DNA from 4 places in the Pseudomonas sp. GW822-FHT02G04 genome. Region 3 is predicted to be linked to each of the others. Evidence: predicted binding sites of a transcription regulator. Region 3 holds the regulator's gene; each other region holds the start of a gene.

Evidence for each region. Region 3 encodes sigma-54, which starts transcription at its own class of promoters, with help from an activator protein. Its sites were predicted from a motif close to ANTGGCATNNANNTTGCTNT; they were not measured.
Region 1: AC1RO5_RS20405 (circularly permuted type 2 ATP-grasp protein) is a predicted target of sigma-54. The motif match lies at 2,126-2,145, and genes of this name have one in related genera.
Region 2: flgB (flagellar basal body rod protein FlgB) is a predicted target of sigma-54. The motif match lies at 786-805, and genes of this name have one in related genera.
Region 4: glnK (P-II family nitrogen regulator) is a predicted target of sigma-54. The motif match lies at 2,034-2,053, and genes of this name have one in related genera.

Annotation. Positions count from the first base shown of each region.
Region 1 is NZ_JBXANU010000017.1:61,093-65,630, reverse strand. It holds partial or broken gene AC1RO5_RS20410 (alpha-E domain-containing protein) at 1-671, opposite strand, end outside; gene AC1RO5_RS20405 (circularly permuted type 2 ATP-grasp protein) at 684-2,093, opposite strand; gene AC1RO5_RS20400 (ribonuclease E inhibitor RraB) at 2,472-2,813, opposite strand; gene AC1RO5_RS20395 (hypothetical protein) at 3,023-3,256, opposite strand; gene speE (polyamine aminopropyltransferase) at 3,413-4,288, opposite strand; gene AC1RO5_RS20385 (PLDc N-terminal domain-containing protein) at 4,441-4,538, opposite strand, start outside.
Region 2 is NZ_JBXANU010000019.1:16,541-21,078, forward strand. It holds gene cheR (protein-glutamate O-methyltransferase CheR) at 1-586, shown strand, start outside; gene flgB (flagellar basal body rod protein FlgB) at 848-1,255, shown strand; gene flgC (flagellar basal body rod protein FlgC) at 1,259-1,702, shown strand; gene flgD (flagellar hook assembly protein FlgD) at 1,719-2,441, shown strand; gene flgE (flagellar hook protein FlgE) at 2,473-3,786, shown strand; gene AC1RO5_RS21380 (hypothetical protein) at 4,236-4,538, shown strand, end outside.
Region 3 is NZ_JBXANU010000037.1:24,001-28,538, reverse strand. It holds gene pmbA (metalloprotease PmbA) at 1-391, shown strand, start outside; gene AC1RO5_RS28830 (HPr family phosphocarrier protein) at 452-724, opposite strand; gene rapZ (RNase adapter RapZ) at 740-1,597, opposite strand; gene ptsN (PTS IIA-like nitrogen regulatory protein PtsN) at 1,600-2,064, opposite strand; gene hpf (ribosome hibernation-promoting factor, HPF/YfiA family) at 2,077-2,385, opposite strand; gene AC1RO5_RS28810 (RNA polymerase factor sigma-54) at 2,460-3,953, opposite strand; gene lptB (LPS export ABC transporter ATP-binding protein) at 4,138-4,538, opposite strand, start outside.
Region 4 is NZ_JBXANU010000003.1:73,214-77,751, forward strand. It holds gene AC1RO5_RS05170 (ammonium transporter) at 118-1,455, opposite strand; gene glnK (P-II family nitrogen regulator) at 1,491-1,829, opposite strand; gene AC1RO5_RS05180 (accessory factor UbiK family protein) at 2,246-2,506, shown strand; gene AC1RO5_RS05185 (HigA family addiction module antitoxin) at 2,740-3,003, opposite strand; gene AC1RO5_RS05190 (hypothetical protein) at 3,400-4,383, opposite strand.

The sequences.
Region 1 (4,538 bases), on a different contig from region 3:
GTCGCGGTAGATTTCGGTGTAGGCCTCGAACGACGACAAGGCCCGCAGCAAGGCGCTCCACTGGTAATAGGCGTGGGCCCCGTGCCGTCACTGACCGCTTCGGCCTGATCGCCGGCCATTTCGTAACGGGCATCGAGCAGGCGCAAGGTGTTGTCGGCCCTTTCGATAAAGGTGCCCAGACGAATGAAGCGGAACGCGTCGTTACGCATGATCGTGCCGTAGGAAGCGCCGCGGAACAGGTGGGAACGCTCCTTGATCCACTCACAGAAGCGGCTCATGCCGTAGCGACCCAAGCCCTGTTCGGCGATCCCGCGAATTTCCAGCCAGGTGGCGTTGACGTTTTCCCACATGTCGGCAGTGATTCGCCCACGCACCGCATGGGCGCTGGCCCGTGCGGCACCGAGGCAGCTGTAGATGCTCGCCGGATTGGCCGCGTCCAGGGCGAAAAAATGCAGCAGCCGTTCGGCATGCAGATCGCCGTGGCGCTCCAGGTAATCGTCCAGGGTGCCGGTGATCAGCAACGGCATCGCCAGTTCGTGCAAGCCGTCGCCACGACCGTCCTGGGGCATCAGCGACAGCGAATAACTGATGTCGAGCATCCGTGCGAGGTTTTCCGCCCGCTCCAGGTAACGCGACATCCAATACAGATCCGAGGCAGTTCTACTTAACATGGCAAGCTTCCTTCAATCCTCGACCACCCAGGTGTCCTTGGTTCCGCCGCCCTGGGAGGAGTTCACCACCAGGGAGCCTTCACGCAAGGCGACTCGGGTCAAACCGCCGGGCACAACCCGGGTTTCGCGGCCAGACAATACAAACGGACGCAGGTCGATGTGGCGCGGTGCGATGCCGTTTTCGACAAAGGTCGGGCAGGTCGACAAAGACAACGTCGGTTGCGCGATGTACGCGTGGGGTTTGGCTTTGATCCGCTCGCGGAAAGACTCGATCTCCGCCGCCGTCGCCGCCGGTCCCACCAGCATTCCGTAACCACCGGAGCCTTGGGTTTCCTTGACCACCAGCTCTGGAAGGTTGGCCAGCACATGGGACAGTTCAGAGGGATTACGACACTGCCACGTCGGCACGTTCTTCAGGATCGGCTCTTCGTCCAGGTAGAAACGAATCATGTCCGTGACGAAGGGATACACCGACTTGTCGTCCGCGACCCCGGTGCCTATGGCATTCGCCAACACCACATTGCCGGAGCGGTAGGACGACAGCAGCCCCGGAACGCCGAGCATCGAATCGGGGTTGAACGCCAGCGGATCGAGGAAGGCATCGTCGAGGCGACGGTAAATCACATCGACCGCTTTCGGCCCGTCCGTGGTGCGCATGAACACCTTGTCGTCGCGCACGAACAGGTCGGCGCCTTCCACCAGTTCAACGCCCATTTCCCGAGCCAGGAACGCATGCTCGAAAAACGCGCTGTTGAAACGCCCCGGCGTCAGCACCACCACGCTCGGGTTGTCGATCGGGCTGGAGCTTTTCAGGGTGTCGAGCAACAGGTTCGGGTAGTGGTCGATCGGTGCGATGCGCTGGGCCGCGAACAACTCGGGGAACAGGCGCATCATCATCTTGCGGTCTTCGAGCATGTAGCTCACGCCGCTGGGGGTACGCAGGTTGTCTTCGAGCACGTAGTAGGTGCCGTCGCCATCGCGCACCAGGTCGACGCCGGAAATGTGCGAATAGATATCGCGGTGCAGATCCAGCCCTTGCATCGCCAACTGATACTGCTCGTTGGCCAGCACTTGCTCGGCCGGGATGATGCCGGCCTTGATGATGCGCTGCTCGTGATAGAGGTCGGCAAGGAACATGTTCAATGCCTTTACCCGCTGGATGCAGCCACGCTCGACGACCCGCCATTCACTGGCGGGGATGCTGCGGGGAATGGTGTCGAAGGGAATCAGGCGCTCTGTCCCCTGCTCATCACCATAGAGCGTGAAGGTAATCCCGGCACGATGAAATAACAGATCGGCCTCGCGTCGCCGTTGTGCCAAAAGCTCGTCAGGCGTTTCGGCCAGCCAACGGGCAAACTCCCGATAATGCGGACGGACCTGGCCGCCGGCATCGTACATCTCATCAAAATAGGTGCGGATCATGCCGTACTCCTTGTCACACGGACATCCAGGCCTTCGCAAGGCCCGTGCCATAGGCAGAAACGCTTTGATATCAATCAGTTGGATAATGTCGCTGCGCGCACCGCACCAATCCTGTGCGGTAAATGCCCCACCCTGATCGCCCCCGCTTCATGGCGAAGCAATGCTGTCGCCTATCAGCAGCATAGTCAGAGTTGATTTCACTGCTCGGGAGGGAGATGCGGATAATCCGCGCATTCGCTGGAAAACTGATCGTTCTTCCCTTTAGCCGCCTGTTCAGGCGGTTTTTTTTGTCCGTTTGAAATGTGACGAAATAAAAAGATTGAAACAAAAACGGCCAACCCAAAGGTCAGCCGTTACTAAGTGTCACTGTTCATAAGCTTATGCGAGTAGCCCTCGTACCTCCTGCTTGACGCCCCATCCTTCGATGATGCCGCCCAGAGGCACGACCACCGCCTCGAAGTTCTGCTCAAAGTCGCCAATCCCGTCATAGGTGGCGTACATCACTTTGCTCAGTTCCAGCGACCACGCGCCGTCGTCACGCACGCTGATCTGGGCATTCAAGGATTCGCCACAAAAATGACCTGCTGCCCTGCGTGCCCGCTCCTCGTCCGGGAAAATGGCGTAGAACTCGATGGGATGGAATCGTGAAAAGTCAAAACCGCCTTCTTTCATGCGGCGCAGCACGCTGCTGCTGATGTCTTCTTGATAGGCTGTGCTCATGAAACGTCCCCCTCAGACTGATGGATAGACTTTCCGTATCCCCTGCACTTTCAATCGATTGATGAAAGCGATACGGCAACAGAGGTTGCCGCCGGGAAACAAGCATGTAGCTGACAAGACCAGACCTTAGCGAGTCATTCGCTGATCTCGGTTGCAGAGTAGCCCCAAGACAGAGCCGCTGCCAAGGCTTGGAGGTGACAAGAGATGTATCAGATCGGAGTAATGCTGAGGATTTCAATGCTGTACTGGGATTTCAGACTTTTGACGGTCGGATCAGCAGTACGCCCATCCAGATCATTGAGGTCCAGTTGCGCAGCCACCGGCAGTCGCCGGTCGAGAATGAGCTGGGCAGCTTGTTCGTTGCTCGGGCACTCCTCGCACTCGAAGAGTTCGTCGACTGATTCACCGTGTTCATCCACGAAAGTGATTTTCCACTTTTGCATCGGTGCCTCCTCGGTAAAACCCATGGATGGGCTTACATCTATCTCGACTCACTTGTTGGCCGTTCGTTCCAAGGGATCCCATCTACGAGGCATGAAAAAGGCCGTAGCCCGCGTGTTTTCACACACCGGCGACGGCCGTTTCTTACCGACGAAACGTCAGTCGTTGCTGGGTTTATTCACCGCTTGCAGCACGTATTGCGGCAGGGCGAAGGCACCGATGTGGATTTCCGGGTTGTAGTAGCGGGTGACGATGCCGCTGCCGGCGAAGCGCTGTTGCAGGGTTTCGCGGGACAATTTGCGATAGGCGGTATCGGTTGCGCCCCAGGCGAAGGTCATCGCGCCGCCGATGTAGGTTGGCACCGCCGCTTGATAGAAATGCCAGTCCGGGAACAGGCTGCGCAGGCGGCCGGCGGTGGTTTTGACTTCTTCGATTTGCATGAACGGGGTGCCGTTCTGGGTCACCAGAATGCCGCCTTCATTCAGGCAGCGGTGGCAAGCCTGGTAGAAGTTTTCGGAGAACAGCACTTCGCCCGGACCGATCGGGTCGGTGGAGTCGGAAATGATCACGTCGAACTTTTCGGTAGTGGTGGCGACGAAGCGCATGCCGTCGTCGATGACCAGGTTCAGGCGTGGATCATCGAACGCACCCTTGGAGTGGTTCGGCAGGAATTCCTTGCACATGTCGACCACGGTGCCGTCGATTTCGACCATGGTGATGTGCTCGACGCTGCGGTGCTTGGCCACTTCACGCAGCATGCCGCCGTCACCGCCGCCAATGATCAGCACGCGCTTGGCGGTGCCATGGGCGAGGATCGGCACGTGGGTGAGCATTTCGTGGTAGATGAATTCGTCGGCTTCGGTGGTCTGGATTACGCCGTCCAGCGCCATCACCCGGCCCATGCGCGGGTTTTCGAAGATCACCAGGTGCTGGTGTTCGGTGCGCACTTCGTGCAGCAGTTTTTCCATGCGAAAACGCTGGCCATAGCCTTCGTAAAGGGTTTCCAGGTACTCGCTGGTTGGGGTATTGCTCATGGGAAGTGCTCCGATGAATGCGGGTGGCAACGGACGGTTACCCGCCCATGATGGCCAATCGATCGCCTCGATTGACCGGGAAAGGCGCGCATTCTACGTCGCGGAACATGACAGGTCGAACCTTCTGATGCTCGCTCCTGCGATGAAGATCGTCAGATCCGCACATCACCTCTTGGCCCGGCGATGGCCCAGATGATCAGGCCCAGCACCGGCAACAGCAGGATCAACAGCACCCACAGGACTTTCATCC
Region 2 (4,538 bases), on a different contig from region 3:
CTATCCGTTTGAAGTCTTGAAGAACAAGGTATTGCCTGAAGCGATCAAGGCCAGCCCCGGTCAGCGCCTGCGGATCTGGTCAGCGGCGTGTTCGTCGGGTCAGGAACCGTATTCGCTGTCGATGTCCATCGATGAGTTCGAACGGGTCAACATGGGCCAGTTGAAGATGGGCGTGCAGATCGTTGCCACCGACCTGTCCGGCACCATGCTGACCAACTGCAAGACCGGCGAGTACGACAGCCTGGCCATCGGTCGCGGTCTGTCGCCCGAGCGCCTTCAGCGTTACTTCGACCCCAAAGGGCCGGGGCGCTGGGCCGTCAAGGCACCGATCAAGAGTCGGGTGGAGTTTCGCTCGTTCAACTTGCTGGACAGCTACGCGAGCCTGGGCAAGTTCGATATCGTGTTCTGCCGCAACGTGCTGATCTACTTCTCCGCCGAGGTGAAGAAAGACATCCTGTTGCGCATTCACAGCACGCTCAAGCCGGGCGGTTATCTGTTCCTTGGCGCGTCCGAAGCGCTGAACGGTTTGCCGGACCATTACCAGATGGTCCAGTGCAGCCCGGGGATCATTTACCAGGCGAAGTGATGCAAAAAGCGCCAGGCATAAAAACGGGAGCCCCTCGGGGCTCCTTTTTTATGCCTGGCGCTTTTTGCATCACGTAGGGGGAAGGTATTGCCCATAGGAAAGCGGCAGAAAAGCGGCAGGCGGCGGAAATCGGTTGCCGCTTTTCTGGCATTGCCGCCTTGCCACTGCCGGCAAAGCCCCGGTTTACGGGCTTTTTTGAATTGGCACGCCGCTTGCTATGTTCATGTTACGAAAAATCAGGTCACCCGAAGGTTTCCCGACATGAGCATCAGCTTCGATAAAGCGCTCGGTATCCACGAACAAGCCCTGGGCTTCCGCGCTCAGCGTGCCGAAGTCCTGGCCAACAACATCGCCAACGCCGACACCCCGAACTACAAGGCTCGGGATCTGGACTTCTCGAAAGTGCTCGCCGAGCAAAACGAGAAAACCAAAAACGGCAAGTTCGCCTTGAGCATGACCAACAGCCGTCACATCGAAGCTGAAGGCCTGGGCAATGGCGATGAGTCGCTGATGTATCGCACGCCGATGCAACCGTCGATCGACCAGAACACCGTGGACGCCCAACTGGAACAGTCGAACTACGCGGAGAACGCGGTCAACTTCCAGGCCAGCTTCACCCTGCTCAACAGTAAATTCAAAGGGCTGGTGTCAGCCCTGCGCGGAGAGTAATTCATGTCCCTGTCCAGTGTTTTCAACATTGCCGGTAGCGGCATGAGTGCCCAGACCACTCGCTTGAACACCGTCGCCAGTAACATCGCCAACGCCGAGACCGTTTCGTCGAGCATCGACCAGACCTACCGCGCCCGTCACCCGGTGTTCGCCACCATGTTCCAGGGCGGTCAGAGTGGCGGCAGCGATTCGCTGTTCCAGAACCAGGACGCGGCCGGTCAAGGCGTGCAAGTGCTGGGTGTGGTCGAAGACCAGAGCAACCTTGAAGCGCGCTACGAGCCGAACCATCCGGCCGCCGATGCCAAGGGCTACGTCTACTACCCGAACGTCAACGTCGTCGAAGAAATGGCCGACATGATTTCCGCAAGCCGTTCGTTCCAGACCAACGCCGAAATGATGAACACCGCCAAAACCATGATGCAGAAGGTCCTGACCCTCGGTCAGTGATAAGGGGCGACTTTCGATGAGTGTTACCGATACCACCAGCGGCGTAAGCATCAAGGATGTCCTGGCCAACTCTTCGGTCAAAACCACGACCACCAGTGATGGTCTTTCCGCGGCGACCAGCAGTGCCACCGGCAGCAAGGCGCTGGGCAAGGATGCGTTCCTGCAACTGCTGGTTACTCAGCTGAAAAACCAGAACCCGCTCGATCCTCAGGACAACAGCGCGTTCGTAGCCCAGTTGGCGCAGTTCAGTAGTCTGGAAGGCATCACCACGCTGAACGACACGGTCAGCGGCATTGCCGGCAACTACAACTCGTCGCAAGCCTTGCAGGCTTCTTCGCTGGTGGGGCGTTCGGTCATCGCGCAGACCGACAAAGCCGTGGTCGACACCTCCAAGAGCCTCAACGGTACCGTCGTGGTGCCGACATCGGTTTCCGCGGCCACCGTCAAGATCACCAACTCGGCAGGCACGGTCATCCGCACCCTCGACCTGGGCAGCCAAAGCGCCGGCAACGCCAGCTTCATTTGGGACGGTAAGGACAGTTCGGGCGCGGTGGCACCGGCGGGTACTTACACCTTCGGCGCAACGAGCACCATCGACGGCACGAACACCTCACTGATTACTTACCTGCCGGCAACGGTCAACAGCGTGACCATCAGCCAGACCGGCGGTGAGTTGATGCTGAACCTGGCAGGCCTGGGCAGCGTTGCCCTGTCCAAAGTGCAAACCATTGGTCTATAGAGCCGACTAACACGGCACAAAGGAGTGGAATATGTCTTTCAATATCGGCCTTAGCGGTCTCTATGCAGCCAACAAACAACTGGACGTGACCGGCAACAACATCGCCAACGTCGCGACCACCGGTTTCAAATCGTCCCGTGCAGAATTCGAAGACGTGTACTCGGCCACTCGCCTGGGTACCGGCAGCAAGACCATTGGTAACGGCGTGCGCCTGGCCAACGTTTCCCAGCAGTTCAGCCAGGGCGATGTGAACAACACCGGCAACGTGCTGGACATGGGCATTCAGGGCAACGGCTTCTTCATCCTCAGCGACAACGGTTCCCTGAGCTACACCCGTGCCGGTGCGTTCAAGACCGACGCTCAAAACTATGTGGTCGATAACAACGGCAACCGTCTGCAAGGTTATGGCGTCGATGCCAACGGCAAGATCATCAACGGTGTGTTGACTGACTTGAAGATCGATACCTCGAGCCTGAAGCCGAATCCGACGACCAAGGTTGATCAGACGATGAACCTGAACTCGGCAGAAACCACGCCGACCGTGGCCCCGTTCAGCCCGACCGATACCAACAGCTATAACAAGACCATCTCCACCAAGGTCTACGACAGCCAGGGTAACGAGCACACTATGGACCAGTACTACGTGAAAACGGGTACCAATGCCTGGCGTGTCTATACCTACATGGATGGTCGCTCCCCGGCCAACCCTGCAACCACGCCTCCAGTGCCGATCACCGCTGACATCACTTTCAACTCCGATGGCAGCATCAACACGCTGACGGCGGGTGCCGGCTGGACCCAGACTGGTAACACGTTGACCATGACCGGTTGGGTGCCAGGCGCCATTACCAACGCCGCAACGACTCCTGTGACCTGGGGTCCGAACGGTTCCGTCGCTGCCACTGGCGGTATCGCGTTCAACATGGCGCTGACCACCTCTTACAACTCGCCAACCGCCCGTACCGCCCAATACCAGGACGGCTACGCCACCGGCCAGATCTCCAGCCTGACCATCGACGCCAGCGGCGTCATGACCGCCAACTTCAGCAACCAGCAAACCAAGGCCATCGGCCAGGTGGCGGTGGCGAGCTTTGCCAACGAGCAAGGCTTGCAGCCAGTCGGCGGTACACGCTGGAAAGAAACCTTCGCCTCCGGTGTGGCCGGTGTCGATGCACCGAAGACCGGTACCCTGGGCTCGATCGTTTCCAACTCCCTGGAAGAGTCCAACGTCAACCTGACCAACGAACTGGTTGACTTGATCAAGGCGCAGAGCAACTACCAGGCGAACGCCAAGACCATCTCCACCCAGAGCACCATCATGCAGACCATCATTCAGATGACCTGATGCTTGATAGTGCTGCATAAAAAACCCCTCGCAAGAGGGGTTTTTTTTGCCTTGCAGAATCAAGATTTCGACCTTAAAGGCAGGCAAAAGAAAACCCCCGACCAGCCAAAGGCTCATCGGGGGTTTCAGGTAAGCGCCCTGGAGCGCCTACCGGCTCAGCTTATTGGCAGAGTGCCTAGGTACAGTTCGTATATATTATTAGAGGCCACGTCGATAAAGGGCTTCAGCGCTTCTATGGCTATTTTTTCAGATAAAAACGTATACGTTTGAGGGGGTAACCCTGTTTTATAGGTTCGAAAGTATACGAAAATCAGCCAAGGACTCGAGGTAAGACTTTTCACATTTTCGAGTCGATTAAGCGTGACGGAAAGGGAAAATTCAGTGTTCGTCTATTATGCCTAGGCACATGGATCACAAAACCAGTTGATGGCTCATCGGTGGAATAGAGTATGAAATGGAAGACACGAACCTTGGAGCAGGTCGCGGAGCTGATCTGTGCTGTTAACACAGAATGCCATTTCCGCTCCCTCCCAGGCCCAAATCTGACTCGCTTCTTCAGAGATGCCGATACCGAGTTTACCCATGACGGTTCGACGCGACGATTCTGGGTTGCTGCCAAAGCTGGTCGCAACTGGATCGGCAACAAGCTGGATCAGTCCAAGCGAAGCCATATCCTTCTCATGGATAGAGAGGGCATCGTCAACCTATTCGTGGTGTCTCCCTTGATCGTTACGCAAGTGCCGAGAAAGCCC
Region 3 (4,538 bases):
CGGTGAGCTGGTGTCCTACGTGCTTGGCACCTATTCCGGTCGCAAACTGGGCATGCCGAGCACCGCCAATGCCGGTGGCGTGCACAACCTGTTCGTCACCCATGGCGACGAAGATCAGGCGGCCTTGCTGCGCCGCATGGGCCGTGGCCTACTGGTTACTGAATTGATGGGGCAGGGCCTGAACATGGTCACTGGCGATTACTCCCGTGGCGCGGCGGGTTTCTGGGTCGAGAACGGCGAAATCCAGTTCGCGGTCCAGGAAGTGACTATTGCCGGCAACATGCGTGACATGTTCAAGCAGATCATTGCGGTCGGTAATGACCTGGAGTTGCGCAGCAACATTCGCACGGGGTCGGTGTTGATCGAGCGGATGACGGTGGCGGGTAGCTAAGCTGCGACTGCTGCACAAAAAAACGCGCCACCCAATCGGGTGGCGCGTTTTTTTTGAAGTTTATTCGCCTTCGTCGAAGAAGTTGTTGATCAGCGCCACCAGCGCATCCAGCGCTTCCAGCTCTTGTTCGCCTTCGGTACTCAGGTGGATTGTGGTGCCTTTTCCCGCGGCCAGCATCATCATGGCCATGATGCTTTTGCCGTCGACCATTGTCTCTGGAGTGCGGCCGGCCCTGATCTGGCACGGGAACTGCCCGGCCACCCCGACAAACTTTGCAGATGCGCGGGCATGCAGGCCCAGCTTGTTGATGATTTCGATTTCCAGAGCAGGCATCGCGATGTGAATCCTTTAGCTGAGGTCGCGGTGGCGAACCTGGACGTTCTTCAGGGATTGTTGCAGGACCTGACCCAGACGTTCGGTCAGGTAGACAGAGCGGTGATGCCCGCCGGTGCAGCCAATGGCAATGGTGACATAGGCGCGGTTGCTGGCGGCAAAGCGGGGCAGCCACTTGAGCAAGTAGGTGGAAATGTCCTGGAACATCTCTTCGACATCCGGCTGCGCCGCCAGGTACTCGGCCACCGGTTGATCGAGCCCGGACTGTGCCCGCAGCTCCGGTTTCCAGTAAGGGTTGGGCAGGCAGCGCACGTCGAACACCAGATCGGCGTCCACCGGCATGCCACGCTTGAACCCGAAAGACTCCACCAGAAACGCAGTACCGGGCTCCGGCTGATTCAGCAGGCGCAGCTTGATGGTATCGCGTAGTTGATACAGGTTCAGACTGGTGGTGTTGACCTTGAGGTCGGCCAGATCGGCGATCGGCCCCAGCAGATTTGTTTCGTCCTCTATCGCCTCCGCCAGCGAGCGATTGGCGCTACTCAGCGGGTGACGACGGCGGGTTTCCGAAAAACGTTTGAGCAGGGTCTCTTCATCGGCGTCCAGATACAGCACATCGCACTGGATATGCCGGCTGCGGACTTCTTCCAGCAATTCGGGAAACCGTGACAGGTGGCTCGGCAAGTTGCGTGCATCAATGGACACGGCCACCAGCGGTTGTGCCAGTTCGGTATGAATCAGCGCGCGTTCGGCCAGTTCCGGCAACAGTCCGGCAGGCAGGTTGTCGATGCAGTAGTAGCCGTTGTCCTCGAGAACATCGAGGGCGGTGCTTTTACCTGAGCCGGAGCGGCCACTGACGATGATCAGGCGCATGATTAATGACCGTTTTGCTCGTCCAGGACAACCTGATACAAGGCTTGGTTGCTCGGGGCGCTGCGCAGTTTTTCACGCACTTCCTTGCGATCAAGCATGCTGGCGATCTGGCGCAGCAGCTCCAGGTGCGCATCGGTGGCGGCTTCCGGGACCAGCAGTACAAACAGCAGGTCAACCGGGGCACCGTCGATGGCGTCGAAATCGATGGGTGCATCCAGGTGCATCAAGGCACTGATGGGCGATTCGCAGCCCTTGAGACGGCAGTGGGGGATGGCGATACCGTTGCCAAAACCGGTGGAACCGAGTTTTTCACGGGCGACCAGACTCTCGAAGACATCCTGCATGGCCAGATCCGGCACTTCGCGATGGATGAGGTTGGCAATTTGCTCGAGGGCTTTCTTTTTACTGCCGCCCGGCACGTTCACGAGGGAACGGCCGGGGGTCAGGATGCTTTCAAGTCGGATCATGGGTTGGGAGTGTTAACGACCGGTAGCGCCCTGGAGGAGGCTCTGGGTCTTTTCCTTATGCTTTTTGAGTTGTTTATCCAGCTTGTCGGTCAGTGCGTCGATCGCTGCGTACATATCGGTATGTTCCGCGTTAGCGACCACTTCATTGCCGGGAATATGCAGTGTGGCTTCGATTTTCTGCTTGAGCTTCTCGACCGTCATCGTGACCTGCACGTTGGTGATTTTGTCGAAATGCCTCTCTAATCGTTCGAGTTTTTCGCCGATGTAGGTGCGAAGAGGTTCGGTCACTTCCAGTTGGTGTCCACTGATGTTGACTTGCATACAGCTTCTCCTTCGTTGCCAGTGCATAAAGCGGTAGATCAGATGATCTACCACTGGAACGCTGTGGCGTGGCTCTACATCAACCGCTTGCGTTCGCTCGAAGGCGCGATCCCGAGGGATTCGCGGTACTTGGCGACGGTGCGGCGAGCCACCTGAATGCCTTGTGCCTCCAGTAAACCAGCGATCTTGCTGTCACTCAACGGCTTTTTCTGATTTTCCGCAGCAACCAGTTTTTTGATGATCGCGCGGATCGCCGTGGACGAGCATTCACCGCCTTCGGAGGTGCTGACGTGGCTGGAAAAAAAGTATTTCAGTTCATAGATGCCCCGTGGGGTATGCATGAATTTTTGCGTGGTCACCCGTGAAATCGTCGATTCGTGCATGCCCACCGCTTCGGCGATGTCATGCAGCACCAACGGCTTCATGGCCTCGTCGCCGTACTCCAGGAAGCCGCGTTGATGCTCAACGATCTGGGTGGCCACTTTCATCAGGGTTTCGTTACGGCTTTGCAGGCTCTTGATGAACCAGCGAGCCTCCTGCAGCTGATTGCGCATGAAGGTGTTATCAGCGCTGGTATCGGCGCGGCGTACGAAGCCGGCGTATTGGGCGTTGACCCGCAGGCGTGGCACCGACTCCTGGTTCAGCTCCACCAGCCAGCGCTCGTTGTCCTTGCGCACGATCACGTCGGGAACGACGTATTCGGCTTCGGTGGACTCGATTTGCGAACCCGGGCGCGGGTTGAGGCTCTGGACCAGTTCGATCACCTGGCGCAGTTCATCTTCCTTGAGCTTCATGCGGCGCATCAGCTGGCTGTAGTCGCGGCTGCCGAGCAGGTCGATGTAATCGGTGACCAGGCGCTTGGCCTCGGTCAGCCAAGGGGTCTTGGCAGGCAGTTGGCGCAGTTGCAGCAGCAGGCATTCGCCGAGGTTGCGGGCGCCGATACCGGCGGGCTCGAATTGCTGGATGCGGTGCAGGACGGCTTCGATTTCGTCCAGTTCGATGTCCAGTTCCGGGTCGAAGGCCTCTAGGATTTCCTCGAGGGTTTCGTCCAGATAGCCCTGATTGTTGATGCAGTCGATCAGGGTCACAGCGATCAGGCGATCGGTGTCGGACATCGGTGCCAGGTTCAGTTGCCAGAGCAAATGGCTTTGCAGGCTTTCACCGGCCGAAGTACGGGTGGTGAAATCCCACTCGTCGTCATCGTTGCTCGGCAGGCTGCTGGCGCTGGTCTGGTAGACGTCTTCCCAGGCGGTATCGACAGGCAATTCGTTGGGAATGCGCTCGTTCCAGTCGCCTTCCTCAAGGTTATCCACCGTCGGGGCGGTTTCCTGGTAGGAGGGTTCCTGAATGTCGGCGTTGGGTTGCTGTTCGGCTTTGTCGGCCAAGGGGTCGGCGTTATCGAAGTCGTCGCCTTCTTCCTGGCGTTCGAGCATCGGATTGGACTCCAGGGCCTCCTGGATTTCCTGTTGCAGGTCCAGGGTCGACAATTGGAGCAGGCGGATGGCCTGTTGCAGCTGCGGTGTCATCGTCAGCTGCTGGCCCATTCTCAAGACTAGCGATGGTTTCATGGCAGGGGCTTAACACCTTATTCGCCGGCGCACATGCGCCATCCACTACAGGGCGCCGAAGCGCCAAACATAAGCAAATTATATGCCTGAAACTGAAGTGTTTGCCTAGAGCGCTGTAACAATAAAAAACTATTGATTTTTTATTGAGACGAGCACCGAGGCGACTGGTCAGGCACCTCAGCGCTTACAGGCGGAACTCATGGCCCAGATACACTTCCTTGACCAGTTCGTTGGCCAGGATGGTGGCGGAGTCACCTTCAGCGATCAGCTGGCCATCGTTGACGATGTAGGCGGTTTCGCAGATGTCCAGGGTTTCACGAACGTTGTGGTCAGTGATCAGCACGCCAATGCCTTTGGCCTTGAGGTGATGGATGATCTGCTTGATGTCGCCCACCGAGATCGGGTCCACGCCGGCGAAGGGTTCGTCGAGGAGGATGAATTTCGGGTTGGTGGCCAGTGCCCGGGCGATTTCCACCCGACGGCGTTCGCCACCGGACAGGCTCATGCCAAGGCTGTCACGGATGTGGTGGATGTGAAATTCCTGCAGCAGGCTTTCCAGCTCTTTGCGGCGACCGGCCTTGTCGA
Region 4 (4,538 bases), on a different contig from region 3:
AAACACCCGTTGTAAACGCCCCTGAACGTGTATGAAAAAACCTTTCAGCCTTTCCTTCACTGACAAAATCAAGACAAAAAAATGCCCGGCAAGCCGGGCATTTTTTTACAGGCGTGCTTACAAGTTGTAGCCGCGTTCGTTGTGCAGCGCCAGATCGATGCCGACTGCCTCTTCTTCCTCGGTGATACGCAGACCCATGACAGCGTCCAGCACCTTGAGAATGATGAAGGTGACGATCGCGGTGTAGATCACCGTGAAGCCGACGCCTTTGCACTGAATCCAGACTTGAGCCGCGATGTCGGTGACGGTGCCGAAGCCACCCAGGGACGGTGCCGCGAACACACCGGTCAGGATCGCGCCGAGGATACCGCCGATACCGTGCACGCCGAAGGCATCCAGGGAATCGTCATAACCGAGTTTGCGTTTCAGGGTAGTCGCGCAGAAGAAGCACACCACGCCTGCTGCCAGACCGATCACCAGAGCGCCCATCGGGCCCACGGTGCCAGCCGCCGGAGTGATTGCAACCAGACCGGCCACCACACCCGAAGCGATACCCAGTGCACTTGGCTTGCCGTGAGTGATCCACTCGGCAAACATCCAGCCCAGCGCCGCAGCGGCGGTGGCGATCTGAGTCACCAGCATCGCCATGCCGGCAGTGCCGTTGGCGGCCGCAGCGGAACCGGCGTTGAAACCGAACCAGCCGACCCACAACATCGCTGCACCCATCAAGGTGTAACCGAGGTTGTGCGGCGCCATCGGAGTGGTTGGGAAGCCTTTACGCTTGCCCAGTACCAGGCAGGCAATCAGACCGGCCACACCGGCGTTGATATGAACCACGGTGCCACCGGCGAAGTCCAGAACACCCCAGTCCCACAACAGGCCGCCGTTGCCGGACCAGACCATGTGCGCAATCGGTGCGTAAACCAGGGTGAACCACACGCCCATGAAGATCAGCATGGCGGAGAACTTCATCCGCTCGGCGAAGGCGCCGACGATCAGCGCCGGGGTAATGATGGCGAAGGTCATCTGGAAGGTGACGAACACTGCCTCAGGGAACAGTGCCGCAGGCCCGGTCAGACTCGCAGGCGTGATACCGGCGAGGAAGGCCTTGTTCAGACTCCCGAAGAACGAGTTGAAATTGATGACGCCCTGTTCCATGCCGGTGGTGTCGAACGCGACGCTGTAGCCATAAATGACCCACAGAACGCTGATCAGACCGGTAATGGCGAAGCACTGCATCATCACGGAAAGAAGGTTTTTCGACCGAACCATGCCGCCGTAGAACAGCGCGAGGCCGGGAATGGTCATGAACAGCACCAGGGCTGTCGAGGTCATCATCCAGGCGGTATCGCCGGAGTTGAGGACTGGGGCCGCCACTTCGTCTGCCGCCATGGCCAGGCCGGGCATTACGAGGGACAACAGGGCTCCTAGCCCTGCGATTTTACGCAGAGTCATATTGTTTTCTCCTGGGGCGTTGGGTTTGTGGCGGCTTAGATTGCGTCGGTATCGGTTTCGCCGGTACGGATGCGAATCGCCTGTTCCAGATTGACCACGAAGATCTTGCCGTCACCGATCTTGCCGGTGTTGGCGGCCTTGGTTATCGCCTCGATAACCCGGTCCAGATCCTTGTCGTCAATGGCGACATCGATCTTCACCTTGGGCAGAAAATCGACCACGTACTCCGCGCCGCGATACAGCTCGGTGTGACCCTTCTGCCGACCGAAGCCTTTGACCTCAGTAACGGTAATGCCCTGCACGCCGATCTCGGACAGCGACTCGCGCACGTCGTCCAGTTTGAACGGCTTGATGATGGCAGTGACTAGCTTCATGAAAACTCTCTCCCGAATTGGTGGACTTGCCCCAGGAAAACAAACCCGACTCAAGTCTAAGCGCAGTGCCTGGCTTTGTAACGCATCGTCGGCCTTACCTGCCCATCCGACGCCAGCTAACCACTCCGCACGAAACTTCCCCCGTTCCGCTTGGCGCACTGCATTCGTCACAGCGACTGCATCAGTGCATGGGTCACCAGCGACTAAGCAGAAAGCTTGCCATCTATCCAAAACCCATTGATTTCAAGCCCTTGGCCGCTGCCACAGGCCCTTCCAGTCGATTGACGAAACGGTTACGCACAACAACAGTGCGCGACCACCCACTCGTATGCGCGAAAAGCGTGCATCCCAGCCTTCGAGATTGACTATAGACACTGCGTGATACACTGCCTGCCATTGTTGACAGGACATTTCCCATGCTCGCGCCAAAAGACTTCCTCGACGCCCTGAGCGGCACCGCCTCCCGCCTCTTCAGCGGCGACACCCCACTGCCGAAAAGCGAAATCGAAAGCCAGTTCAAGGCTTTGTTGCAGAGCGGCTTCAGCAAGCTGGACCTGGTGAGCCGGGAAGAGTTTGATAGCCAGATGGTTGTGCTCGCACGGACCCGGGCACGGTTGGAGAGCCTTGAGGCGAAAGTGGCGGAGCTGGAAGCGAAGCTCAATCCACCCACCGAATAACCCCGCCGGTTCCCTTGGCAATAGGATCTACTGTGGGGGCGAGCCTTCTCGCGATTAGAGTCACCACGGTGTTCCAGCCGCCCCGCGCTGGAACAACCGCCCCGTAGGAGCTGCCGAAGGCTGCGATCTTTTGATCTTAAGCCCCGCAAACACCCCGGCAACTTCCTCCGCCGCCGTCCGCTCAATGCCTCTTGGTGGAAGCGTGCTTCGCGGGTGATGCAAGCACCCGAAGCTCAACCACGCTCGATTTCGGCCCTGCGCTGATCGTAGGTCGATTGCAGGTTTAGCCAGAGTTCGGGCGTGGTGTTCAGGTAAATGGAAAGCCTCTCGGCAAGGTCAGGGCCTACATCGCTCTCCTGCATCACAAGGGCACTCACCTCATCTCCAACCTCATTCAACGAGCTAGCCAAACCAGCCGCCGTAATGCCCATTGGCTCAAGAAACTCCTTTTCAAGGATTTCGCCAGGATGAATCGGCCGCATTCCAGAATTGCTCATCTCCCCTCCTGAGGGCTTGATCAACTGTGATCATAAGCAGCCACCCCGATCCGACAAGAGCGTCCGAGCTCTTTCACCGAAGTCCTTCATCTATCCAGGCCCGGTCCTACAAAAAAACTAGCTCCTCAGTTGATTACGCCCAAATACCAGCCGCGACGTAACCTGTGTAGCAGCTGCCGAAGGCTGCGTTCGACTGCGCAGCAGTCGTAAATCCAAGTTGTACGGTTTGCCTGATGCACCGCGTGATCTGATTTTACGACTGCTGCGCAGCCGTACGCCGGCTCCGCCAGCTGCTACGGATCGTGTTATGGCTTAACTGATTGTAGTTATGGCAAACGCGCCACTCCATGCTTTAAAGGCAATCTAACTGATTTTCTTACTAAAACCACAAACAAACTAAATCATAGACTCACTCCAGAGTCTAAATTGGCGACTGGCGGTTTCTCTGGCAGATAGTTCTCCATCTACATCGAACTTAGCAGTAAATGTGCTTCTACCTTTTGGTAATGGCCCTAACACAGCCATTCCGAGGCCGATTTGACAGATATGCCTACCGAAGCCAATAAAGCGATCGTGCGCTTCGTCCCTGAAAAAATTATCAGCTACCGAAACCAAATCAAGACTTGCTAGTCCACGACTCAAAGCGGGGATCTTGCAGATAGTACGATTTATTCGATCATGAACGCCGGCATGCAACTCGCTATCTTTTTGATCGCCGAAAGAAATGATTTTTACGTTATGCCTGGAATTTAGTTGGGATAGATAGATAAAAAAATTCCTTAAACTATCTTCGTTTTGGCCGCGTGCTGCTGCTTCTCGAACATTTGTAAAAAGGTACCTATCTACGATCAGAATTTTCTTAGAGCATTGTGCAAACGGCTTAAGTCGCTGATCCCATACATCCGGCGCAGCATCAGTTGGCGCTATATCAGCCCTAGAGAGCAAATATGATCTTTGTAAATTTTCGGATTCGCTACACACTCCAGCTCCTAGCAATTCGAACCCAGTATTTATGCAACGCCGTTTCTGTTCATCACTTCCACTAATAACATACGCAACTGCTCCTTCGGCAAAGGCCGTTTTGAACAGAGTGCTTAGCTTACATAATTCATCGAACGAGCCATAATCACCAAAGTTCCACCATTCATTATCAACATCTCTTTTTATGCCATACTCAACCGCTCTTAACCAGCGCTGCTTAAATTTCTCAGGAAGTTTATTTATAAACCCGAGGAGATCTCCATGCCCTGCACCCGGAATGACTAGCGCGCCTCTTTCTATCCAATTCTCTGTTATAAAATCATGAACCGCGCTCATGCTAACATCGTGTAGAACAGGAGAATCGAAAAACTCTTTATCAAGCGAAAACTCAGTTATCATCCATTAATCCCCAGTTTTTCCTTAAGACGCTCTTCGAAAAAACCCTCAGGCCAAGCATCAATAAAGTCACCTTCTTTATCGAGCCTAATATGTAGGATTTCACCACCATTAGAAGTAGGCTCCACAAAAACCGCAGGAAGCGGTTCCCCGTCAGC